DNA from 4 places in the Streptomyces sp. NPDC093065 genome. Region 3 is predicted to be linked to each of the others. Evidence: riboswitches for the same ligand, from Rfam matches in the RefSeq annotation. Region 3 holds a riboswitch; each other region holds the start of a gene.
What was found. A riboswitch is a leader RNA that binds a small molecule or an ion and turns the genes downstream of it on or off. The one in region 3 is predicted to bind cobalamin.
Positions count from the first base shown of each region.

Region 1: another riboswitch for cobalamin. It lies ahead of ACIQFU_RS18040 (CoA-acylating methylmalonate-semialdehyde dehydrogenase); the one in region 3 lies ahead of ACIQFU_RS31410 (energy-coupling factor ABC transporter permease).
Region 2: another riboswitch for cobalamin. It lies ahead of ACIQFU_RS18015 (prenyltransferase/squalene oxidase repeat-containing protein); the one in region 3 lies ahead of ACIQFU_RS31410 (energy-coupling factor ABC transporter permease).
Region 4: another riboswitch for cobalamin. It lies ahead of ACIQFU_RS25000 (CoA-acylating methylmalonate-semialdehyde dehydrogenase); the one in region 3 lies ahead of ACIQFU_RS31410 (energy-coupling factor ABC transporter permease).

Region 1 is NZ_JBIVPJ010000009.1:147,518-149,707, reverse strand. Features, by position in the region: gene ACIQFU_RS18040 (CoA-acylating methylmalonate-semialdehyde dehydrogenase) at 1-1,193, opposite strand, end outside; cobalamin riboswitch at 1,447-1,641, opposite strand; gene ACIQFU_RS18035 (ECF transporter S component) at 1,683-2,190, opposite strand, start outside.
Region 2 is NZ_JBIVPJ010000009.1:139,486-141,675, reverse strand. Features, by position in the region: gene ACIQFU_RS18015 (prenyltransferase/squalene oxidase repeat-containing protein) at 1-822, opposite strand, end outside; cobalamin riboswitch at 1,004-1,133, opposite strand; cobalamin riboswitch at 1,233-1,308, shown strand; gene ACIQFU_RS18010 (hypothetical protein) at 1,411-2,190, shown strand, end outside.
Region 3 is NZ_JBIVPJ010000023.1:55,446-57,635, forward strand. Features, by position in the region: gene ACIQFU_RS31405 (energy-coupling factor ABC transporter substrate-binding protein) at 1-341, opposite strand, end outside; gene ACIQFU_RS31410 (energy-coupling factor ABC transporter permease) at 338-1,042, opposite strand; cobalamin riboswitch at 1,072-1,257, opposite strand; gene ACIQFU_RS31415 (potassium channel family protein) at 1,450-1,911, opposite strand; gene ACIQFU_RS31420 (chloride channel protein) at 2,037-2,190, opposite strand, start outside.
Region 4 is NZ_JBIVPJ010000015.1:109,112-111,301, forward strand. Features, by position in the region: gene ACIQFU_RS25000 (CoA-acylating methylmalonate-semialdehyde dehydrogenase) at 1-858, opposite strand, end outside; cobalamin riboswitch at 1,046-1,227, opposite strand; gene ACIQFU_RS25005 (ECF transporter S component) at 1,282-2,103, opposite strand; gene ACIQFU_RS25010 (ABC transporter ATP-binding protein) at 2,100-2,190, opposite strand, start outside.

The DNA.
Region 1 (2,190 bases), on a different contig from region 3:
TCGTAGTCGGCGGCCCGTACGACGCACAGGACCGGGCCGAAGATCTCCTCCTGGTAGATGCGCATGGCCGGGGTGACCCGGTCGAAGAGGGAGGCTCCGGCGAAGAAGCCGTTCTCGTGCCCGGGGAGTGTGAAGTCCCTGCCGTCGACGACGAGTTCCGCGCCCTCCTCGACGCCGAGGTCGACGTAGGAGCGGACGCGGTCGACGGCGTCCTGGCCGACCAGCGGGCCGAAGTCGGCGTCGGGGTCGTCGCTGCGGCTGATCCTCAGGGTGCCGATGCGCTCCTTCAGCCGGGCCACGAGCGCGTCGCCGGTCTCCTCGCCGACCGGGACAGCTACCGAGACCGCCATGCAGCGCTCGCCCGCCGATCCGTAACCGGCGCCGATCAGGGCGTCGACGGCCTGGTCGAGGTCCGCGTCCGGCATCACGATCATGTGGTTCTTGGCGCCGCCGAAGCACTGGGCACGCTTGCCGTGGGCCGCGGCGGTGGCGTAGACGTGCGCGGCGATCGGGGTGGAGCCGACGAAGCCGAGGGCGGCCACGCGCGGGTCTTCGAGGAGGGTATCGACGGCCTCCCGGCCGCCGTTGACGACGTTGAGGACGCCCGGCGGCAGGCCCGCCTCCAGGAACAGTTCGGCGAGCCGCAGCGGAACGGACGGGTCCCGCTCCGAGGGCTTGAGGATGAAGGCGTTGCCACAGGCCAGCGCCGGGGCGGCCTTCCACAGGGGGATCATCGCGGGGAAGTTGAACGGGGTGATCCCGGCGACGACGCCGAGGGGCGCGCGCAGGGAGTGCACGTCGATACCGGTGCCGGCGTTGTCGGTGAACTCGCCCTTGAGCAGGTGCGGAATACCGGCGGCGAACTCGACGACTTCCAGGCCGCGCTGGAGGTCGCCGTGGGCGTCGGCAACCGTCTTGCCGTGCTCGGCCGACAGCAGCCGGGCCAGCGCCTCCTTCTCCTGCTCGACGAGCTGGAGGAAGCGCAGCAAGACCCGGGCTCGGCGCTGGGGATTCCAGGCACCCCACTCCCGCTGGGCACGTTCGGCGTCGGCGATCGCCGCCTCGGTCTCGGCCCGGCTCGCCAGCGGCACACGGGCCTGGATCTCGCCGGTGTTGGGGTCGTACACGTCGCCGTAGGCGCCGGAGGTTCCCGGGGTGTGCTTGCCGCCGACGAAGTGGGTCAGCTCGCGCACGGGGGCGCGGTCTTGTACGTCTTGCACGCGGACCATGGGTGCCTGCTCTCGTCAGGTGATCCGGATGGCGCGCCGGACAGCCGCACACCGGCGCGGGGGCGTGCGGGTGCGGGGCGGCGCGAGATCGCGTATGGCGAAGGGGGCCGTCAGGCGGTAACGGTCAGAGGCCGGGAAAGCCCGGGAACAGCGCTGGGATACCGCCGGGATCGTGAACGCACACCGGTGCCATGCGTGTCAGCTCCATCCTCGTGGACAACACGGAACATCCCGCGGCCGGTATCCTGACTCCCGGATCAGCGCGCGCCGTCCGCCTTCCCGACATCCTTCTCGTCAGTGGCGTACTGCTCGACGGCGTACTCCCCGGTCACAGTGGCGGGACCGTGCCGGATTCACACCGGCTTCCCTGCACCGCGGGCCTACGCTCACGACTATATAGTTGGACGTCCTAGTAAATCCACTGTCGTCGGCTATTCGGTGGAAAATGCCTGGTCAGTGGGGGTCGGACTCGGCCGTACGGGGTGCGGCGAAGCGTACCGGCGCCCGGAAGCGGGCCTTGCGCGCGGCGCGCCGGAACGTCGTCAGCACCGCCGGGCCGGCCAGCAGGACGCACACGAAGTTGGTGACCGCCCGACCCGTGTCCCAGCCGAGCGAGGTGGCGAGGTCGAAGGCGAGGTAGCGGTGCCACTGCTCGGTGAAGGGCAGGCCGGGCAGGTAGGCGATGGAGCTGTTCGGGTCGAGGGAGAAAGGCCAAAAGGAGAGGTTGAGGAGGAAACCGAAGAGGTAGCCGGAGAGCGATCCGTAGACGGCGAGCATGAGCACCTCCCGGCGGCCCGAGGCGCGGGGCAGCAGTCCGGCGAGCATCCCGACGAAGGCGCAGCCGAACATCTGGTACGGCATCCACGGCCCGACCCCGCCGGTGATCAGGGCGGAGGCGAACAGGGAGGTGCAGCCCAGGGTGAAGCCGAAGCCGGGGCCGTAGACGCGTCCGGCGAGGACC
Region 2 (2,190 bases), on a different contig from region 3:
GGCTTCGGCGAGGAGGGCGAGCCGGGCGGCGGCGGTGGCGTCGGGGGCCTGGCCGGTGCCGGTCGGGTAGGCGTAGTCGACGGTGTGGGCGGCGAGGAAGGTGGTGACCTTGTCGAGTCCGGTGCTTTCGCCGTCGACGGCGGCGAGGGCGTAGGCCGTCTCTGTCGTGAGCAGGTAGTTGGGGGTGTCGGCGCCGTCGTCGACGATGCGTTCTCCGTCGGTGAGGCGGCCCTTGAGCCAGGCCGCAGCGGCCTTCGAATCGATCTGGCCCGGTCCCCCGGTAGGCGTGCCGCCGGGATCGGGTGTGCTGTTCCCGCCCGCGCGGACGTCCTCGGGGCTGAAGGCGGGCTTGCCCGTGCTGCCGCCGACGTCCGTGCCGCCGTAGACCCAGGCATCGACATCGCCGTTCCCCAGTTTGCGGTCCATGGCGCCGTACTGGCTGTAGGTCCACTCGTCCTGGCCGGGTGAGGCGGTCCAGTAGGACCAGTACGCGGAGGCGGGCGGCGTCAGGACACAGGACTCCTTGTCAGGAGTCGGGTACTGCGTACCGGAGTTGAAGGAGCCGTATCCGATGCGGCAGATGAAGCCGGGGCCGTCGTGCTCGGTGCCGGTGGTGGTGAACCCGGCGTCGTGGAGCAGGTCGTAGCCGGTGGTCGGGGTGGTGTCGCAGCCGCGCTGAAGGTCGCCGCCGAAGGGGGCGAAGTCGACGGCGACGATCGCGCCCTTGGTGGCGGTGCAGTCGCCGACGGGGTCAGCGCTCGCGGGGGTCGTCGTGAGGAAGGTCACGCAGGCGGCCAGCACCGCCAGCCACGACGCCACCATCGCTGTCAGGGCTTGGGGTCTGCTCGCCGCCCGCCCGTCTCTTCGCTTCCGGTTCCCCACCACAGCCCCTCGTTGTGTGGCCGGCGCGCAGGGGCGTGGCTGAGGGGCCTCCACCGCACGAGGCAGGCCCGGGCCGGGGAAGGCTGGTCGCACCACGCCGTAGTCCGCGACGGCGTCTGTTGCTGAAGAACACGCCCCAGGCAGTCCGGCTCGCCCGGCTGTTGCCGGGCCCACGGTTGCGGGTCAGCGCCGGGATTCGACCGGCTTCCCCTGGAACTTCTTGCGTATCAGCCGGATTTGAACATGGTTCACAGACACCGTCAAGGTGGGACACAGGCCACACCCGGAGTCGACCGGAGACCCGCTGGCGACGGGCAGGCGCCTGGGGTACCGTCCCGCACTGCCGAGTGGGGGAACCCGGTGGGAGTCCGGGGCTGACGCGCAGCGGTGTGGGACGGCAGGGGGCCGGCCCGAGCCCGAATGCCCAAGCGGCGCAGCACCTTTGGAAGCCGATCCACGCGTCCCGGACGGCGGCCCCACCCACCGCAGAAGGGTTCGGTCGGCGTCCTTTTCACCAAGGAGCAGGCCATGACCCGTCGTTCCGCCCTCATCCTCACTGCCGCCCTCGGCGCCTTCGCCCTGACCACACTTCCTGCGGCGGCGACCTCGACCCCAGCCCAGATCGCCACCTCGAAGACGAACGGCGTCACCTACCTCAAGTCCCTTCAGGCTGCAAACGGTTCGTACGCGGGATCGGGGCTGTCCAACGAGTGGGCGTTCAGCGCCTTCGCCGCATCCGGGACCGCCGCCGTGGACGTCACACCGGGCGGCGACACCAGCAAGAACGCCAGAACCGTCTACCGCAACCTGCTGGCCACCAGCGGCTGGCCGTCCTCCTCCCCCGTCGTCACCGACTACGAGCGCGCCACGCTCAACGCCTACGCCGCCGGCATCGACCCGGCCCGCGTCTCCGACGCCCGCAACCTGATCGCCGACATCTACGCCTACTGGCAGAGCGCCGAGACCGGCTACTTCGGCCCCTCCGCCAACTTCAACGGCACCGTCTTCGCCGCCCTCGCCCTCAACGGCGCGAAGACGACCGCCGGGCAGGTCCGTATCCCCCAGGCGCTGCGAGACGCGATCGTCACCCGCCTGCGCGCCAATCAGCACAACGACGGCGGCTGGAACTACAGCAAGGCCGAGGGCAACGCCACCCAGCTCGCCGCCGCCAGCGACATCGACATGACCGGCGCCGCCATGGCCGCCCTGTGCGTCTCCGGCGTGCCGAACACGGACACCGACATCGTGCAGGCCAAGGCGTTCCTCAAGAGCAAGCTGATCGCGAGCAGCGGCGCCTTCAACGCCCTG
Region 3 (2,190 bases):
GTGTCCCGGAGTGCCGTCGGCTCCGGCGTCGCCACCAGCGCCCGTTCCTCGCCCTGCCGCCGGCCCCGGCGCAGCCCGAAGTAGTACGCCAGCACGCCCGCGCCGAGCGCGGCCTGCAGCGCGAACAGCGCCGACTCGACCTCCCCGGAGGGCGGTTCGTACAGCGGGGAGAACCACGGCTCGTAGTCCGGCTCGATCTCCGTGATCGCCGTCTCCGCCTCCGCGTCGGCCCCGGCGAACGGCTCCTCCTTGTGGTCGCCGAGCCCCAGCACCAGCGGCAGCACCGCCAGCGCGGCCACGGCGAGCAGCAGCAGGGTGTTGACCTTCGCGTTGCGGCTCACCGGGCCACCGCCTCGGACTTGGCGCCCGCGGTGGCCGTCTTCGTCAGCAGCACGCCCAGCCGGGTCAGTTCGCCCTTGCTGGACTGCACGAGGAGCCGCATCACGATCACCGTGAGCAGGCCCTCGCTCACCGCGAGCGGGATCTGCGTGACGGCGAAGATCGAGCCGAACTTGCCGAGCGCGCCCGGGAATCCACTGCTCGGGTCCGGGAAGGCCAGCGCCAGCTGGACGCTGGTGACGCAGTACGTGGACAGGTCGGCGACGAACGCGCCGAAGAACACGGTGACCATCAGCGACACGTCGTAGCGGCGCAGGAGCTTGTAGACGGCGTACCCGGCCCAGGGGCCGACGATCGCCATCGAGAAGACGTTGGCGCCGAGCGTGGTCAGCCCGCCGTGGGCGAGCAGCAGCGCCTGGAAGAGCAGGGTGATGGTGCCAAGGACCGCCATGATCGGCGGCCGGAACAGGATCGCGCCCAGGCCGGTGCCGGTCGGGTGCGAGCAACTCCCGGTGACGGACGGCAGTTTCAGGGCCGACAGGACGAATGTGAAGGCCCCGGAGGCGCCGAGGAGCAGTGTGCTCTCCGGGTGCTCCCTGACCTCACGGGTGAGTGACCGGACTCCGTGGACGACGAACGGCGCGGACGCGACACCCCAGGCGATCGCGTGCGCCGGTGGCAGAAAGCCCTCGGCTATGTGCATGGCTCAGCAGACCCTCTCCAGCACCTCGTGGATGGACGACGCGCCTTGGCCGGTCTCCTGGCTTACGGGTACCACCGCCCGTGCTCCGCCTTCCCGGATCGCAAGCGATCCAGTGGCTGCCCGTGAGGGCCGGAGCCGGACTTCCCGATTCACAGTGGCGAGGGCCGCACCGGCATCACACCGGTTTCCCGTTCACCAAGGCGTGGCGACAGTAGTGCTCCCACAGGGGTGCGCACAAGCGGGCCTCGGGTCCCGCGCCCGCCCCGCCGGGCCGCCCGGCAGGCCTCAGGGCTGCGGAAACGCCCGGCACCGCCGGGCCGGCACCAGCCGCCGCCCGGCCGCGCCGAACGTGGCGAAGATCTCCGCGCGCCTGTGGTGCGGGGCACGCGGCGGTTTCGGGGCCCGCTTCAGCGGGAGCGGTCCCGCTCGGGCCGCCTGGCCACGATGTTCCGCAGCCGGGTGGTCAGCGCGGTCGCCGCGGCCGTGAGGAAGACGAAGCTGTAGGTGATCTGCAGAATCGTCACGAGCCGCGCGGACTGGCCCCGCGGGGTGATGTCCCCGTACCCGACGGTGGCGAGCGTCACCACGGTGAAGTACAGCGCGTCGAGCCGGGTGTGCAGTCCGGCGAACTCGCCCGGGGACTTGGCGAGGGAGTAGTACGTGGCCGAGAAGACGTGCACCGACAGCACGATCAGCAGCGAGATGGCCACGCCCGGCCGGCTGCCCGGATGATCGATGAGGACGTGCCGGACCTGCCGGAGCAGCAGCACGGCCACGACCGTCAGCAGCAGGATGAACAGCACCCAGCTCAGCACGGGCCGTTGCGGACCCAGGTGGTCGAGGGGGAGCAGGAAGTAGACCACGACCATGGCGACCGCGGCACCGCCGCGCACCAGCCAGGGCCGGGCGGCTTCCCAGCCGGTGCGGGGGTGTGCGGCCCGACGGTTCCTCCCGCCCGTACCGTCCGCCCCGTCCTTGCCGCCCGTGCGGTCCTTCACCGCTCCCCGCCCGTCTTCGCCGCCTCGCCCGCGGCACCGGCCGCCTCCCCGCCGGTGCGGCGCACCAGCTGGGCGACGACGAAGGCGACGACCGACCCCATGACGATCAGCGGCGTCTGGTCGTGGGCGTCCCGGCCCATCAGCAGCACC
Region 4 (2,190 bases), on a different contig from region 3:
CGCCGAGCCGTACCCGGCGCCGATCAGCGCCTCCACGGCCTGGTCGAGGTCGGCGTCCGGCATCACGATCAGGTGGTTCTTGGCGCCGCCGAAGCACTGGGCGCGCTTGCCGTGGGCAGCGGCGGTGGCGTAGACGTGCGCGGCGATCGGAGTGGAGCCGACGAAGCCGAGGGCGGCCACGCGGGGGTCCTCGATGAGGGTGTCGACGGTCTCGCGGGCGCCGTTGACGACGTTGAGGACGCCGGGCGGCAGTCCCGCTTCCAGGAACAGTTCGGCGAGCCGCAGCGGGACGGACGGGTCCCGTTCGGACGGCTTGAGGACGAAGGCGTTGCCGCAGGCCAGCGCGGGGCCGGCCTTCCACAGGGGGATCATCGCGGGGAAGTTGAAGGGGGTGATTCCGGCTACGACGCCGAGCGGGGCGCGCAGGGAGTGGACGTCGATGCCGGTGCCGGCGTTGTCGGTGAACTCTCCCTTGAGGAGGTGCGGAATGCCGGCGGCGAACTCGACGACCTCCAGTCCGCGCTGGATGTCGCCGTGGGCGTCGGCGATCGTCTTGCCGTGCTCGGCGGACAGGAGCCGGGCCAGCGTGTCCTTCTCCTGCTCGACGAGCTGGAGAAAGCGCATCATGACCCGGGCGCGGCGCTGCGGGTTCCATTCGCCCCACTCGCGTTGCGCGTGGACCGCGTCGGCGATGACCACCTCGGTCTCGGCGCGGTTCGCGAGGGGCACCAGGGCCTGCACCTCGCCGGTGTTGGGGTCGTACACCTCGCCGAAGGACCCCGAGGTGCCCGGGGTGCGCTTGCCGCCGACGAAGTGGGTCAACTCGCGCACGGAGGCGCGTTCGTGCTCGCGGACCATGACTGCCTGCTCTCGTCAGGAGGGATCGGGATCCGGGGATGGCGCGCTCACCCCGCACGCGGACGCCGGTGGCGTACGGGTGCCGGGAACGCGGGAACGCTCATGGCCCAAAGCCCTGTCAGACGGGGGGCTCACCAGGGTCGTGGATACACACCGGTGCCATGCGTGTCAGCTCCATCCTCGTGGACAACACGGAACATCCCGCGGCCGGTATCCTGACTCCCGGATCAGCGCGCGCCGTCCGCCTTCCCGACATCCTGCTCGTCAGTGGCGTCCTGCTCGACGGCGTACTCCCCGGTCACAGTGGCGGGACCGTGCCGGAATCACACCGGCTTCCCTGCACCGCGGGCCTTGTGCTCGCGACTATATAGTTGGACGTCCTAGTAAATCCAGTACCGTGAGCGGGTCCCCGGACACGACGGGTCAGCAAGGTTCGGAATCGGCCGTCCGGGGTCCGGCGAAGCGGACCGGAGCGCGGAACCTGGCCTTGCGTGCGGCTCGCCGGAAGGTGGTCAGCACCGCCGGCCCCGCCAGCAGGATGCACACGAGGTTGGTGACGGCCCGCCCGGTGTCCCACCCGAGGGACGTGGCCACGTCGAAGGCGACGTAGCGCTGCCACTGCTCGGTGAAGGGCAGTCCTGGCAGGTAGGCGATGGAGCTGTTCGGGTCCAGGGAGAACGGCCAGAAGGAGAGGTTGAGGAGGAACCCGAAGAGATAGCCGGACAGGGAACCGTAGACGGCCAGCATCAGCACCTCACGACGGCCCGTGGCCCGGGGAAGGAATCCGGCGAGCATCCCGACGAAGGCGCAGCCGAACATCTGGTACGGCATCCACGGCCCGACCCCGCCGGTGATGAGCGCCGAGGCGAACAGCGAGGTGCACCCGAGGGTGAAGCCGAAGCCCGGGCCGTAGACACGGCCGGCCAGGACCAGGACGAAGAAGACGGTCTCGATACCCGCGGTTCCGGCGCCCAGGGGACGCAGGGCCGCGTTCACGGCGGACAGGACGCCCAGCATGGCCAGGGCCTTGGAGTCGATGCCGCCCTCGGCGATCTCCGAGAGGACCACACACAGGACGAGCACCAGGAGCACGCCGAAGATGAGCGGGGGCACGTAGTTCGATCCGAACTTCCCGGGTGCGACGACGAACGGCCAGAAGAAGGCGACGACACCGAGGAACGCCGCCAGGGTCATGACGACGCCGACGCGTGGGGTCAGCCGGATGGCGGCGGTGGTCGTCGTCATGATCGGGCCGCCTTCACCTGGTCGACGGTCAGATAGGGCAGCGGGGCGAGGATCTTCGCCGTCTGGGGCGCGAACACGGGAGAGGAG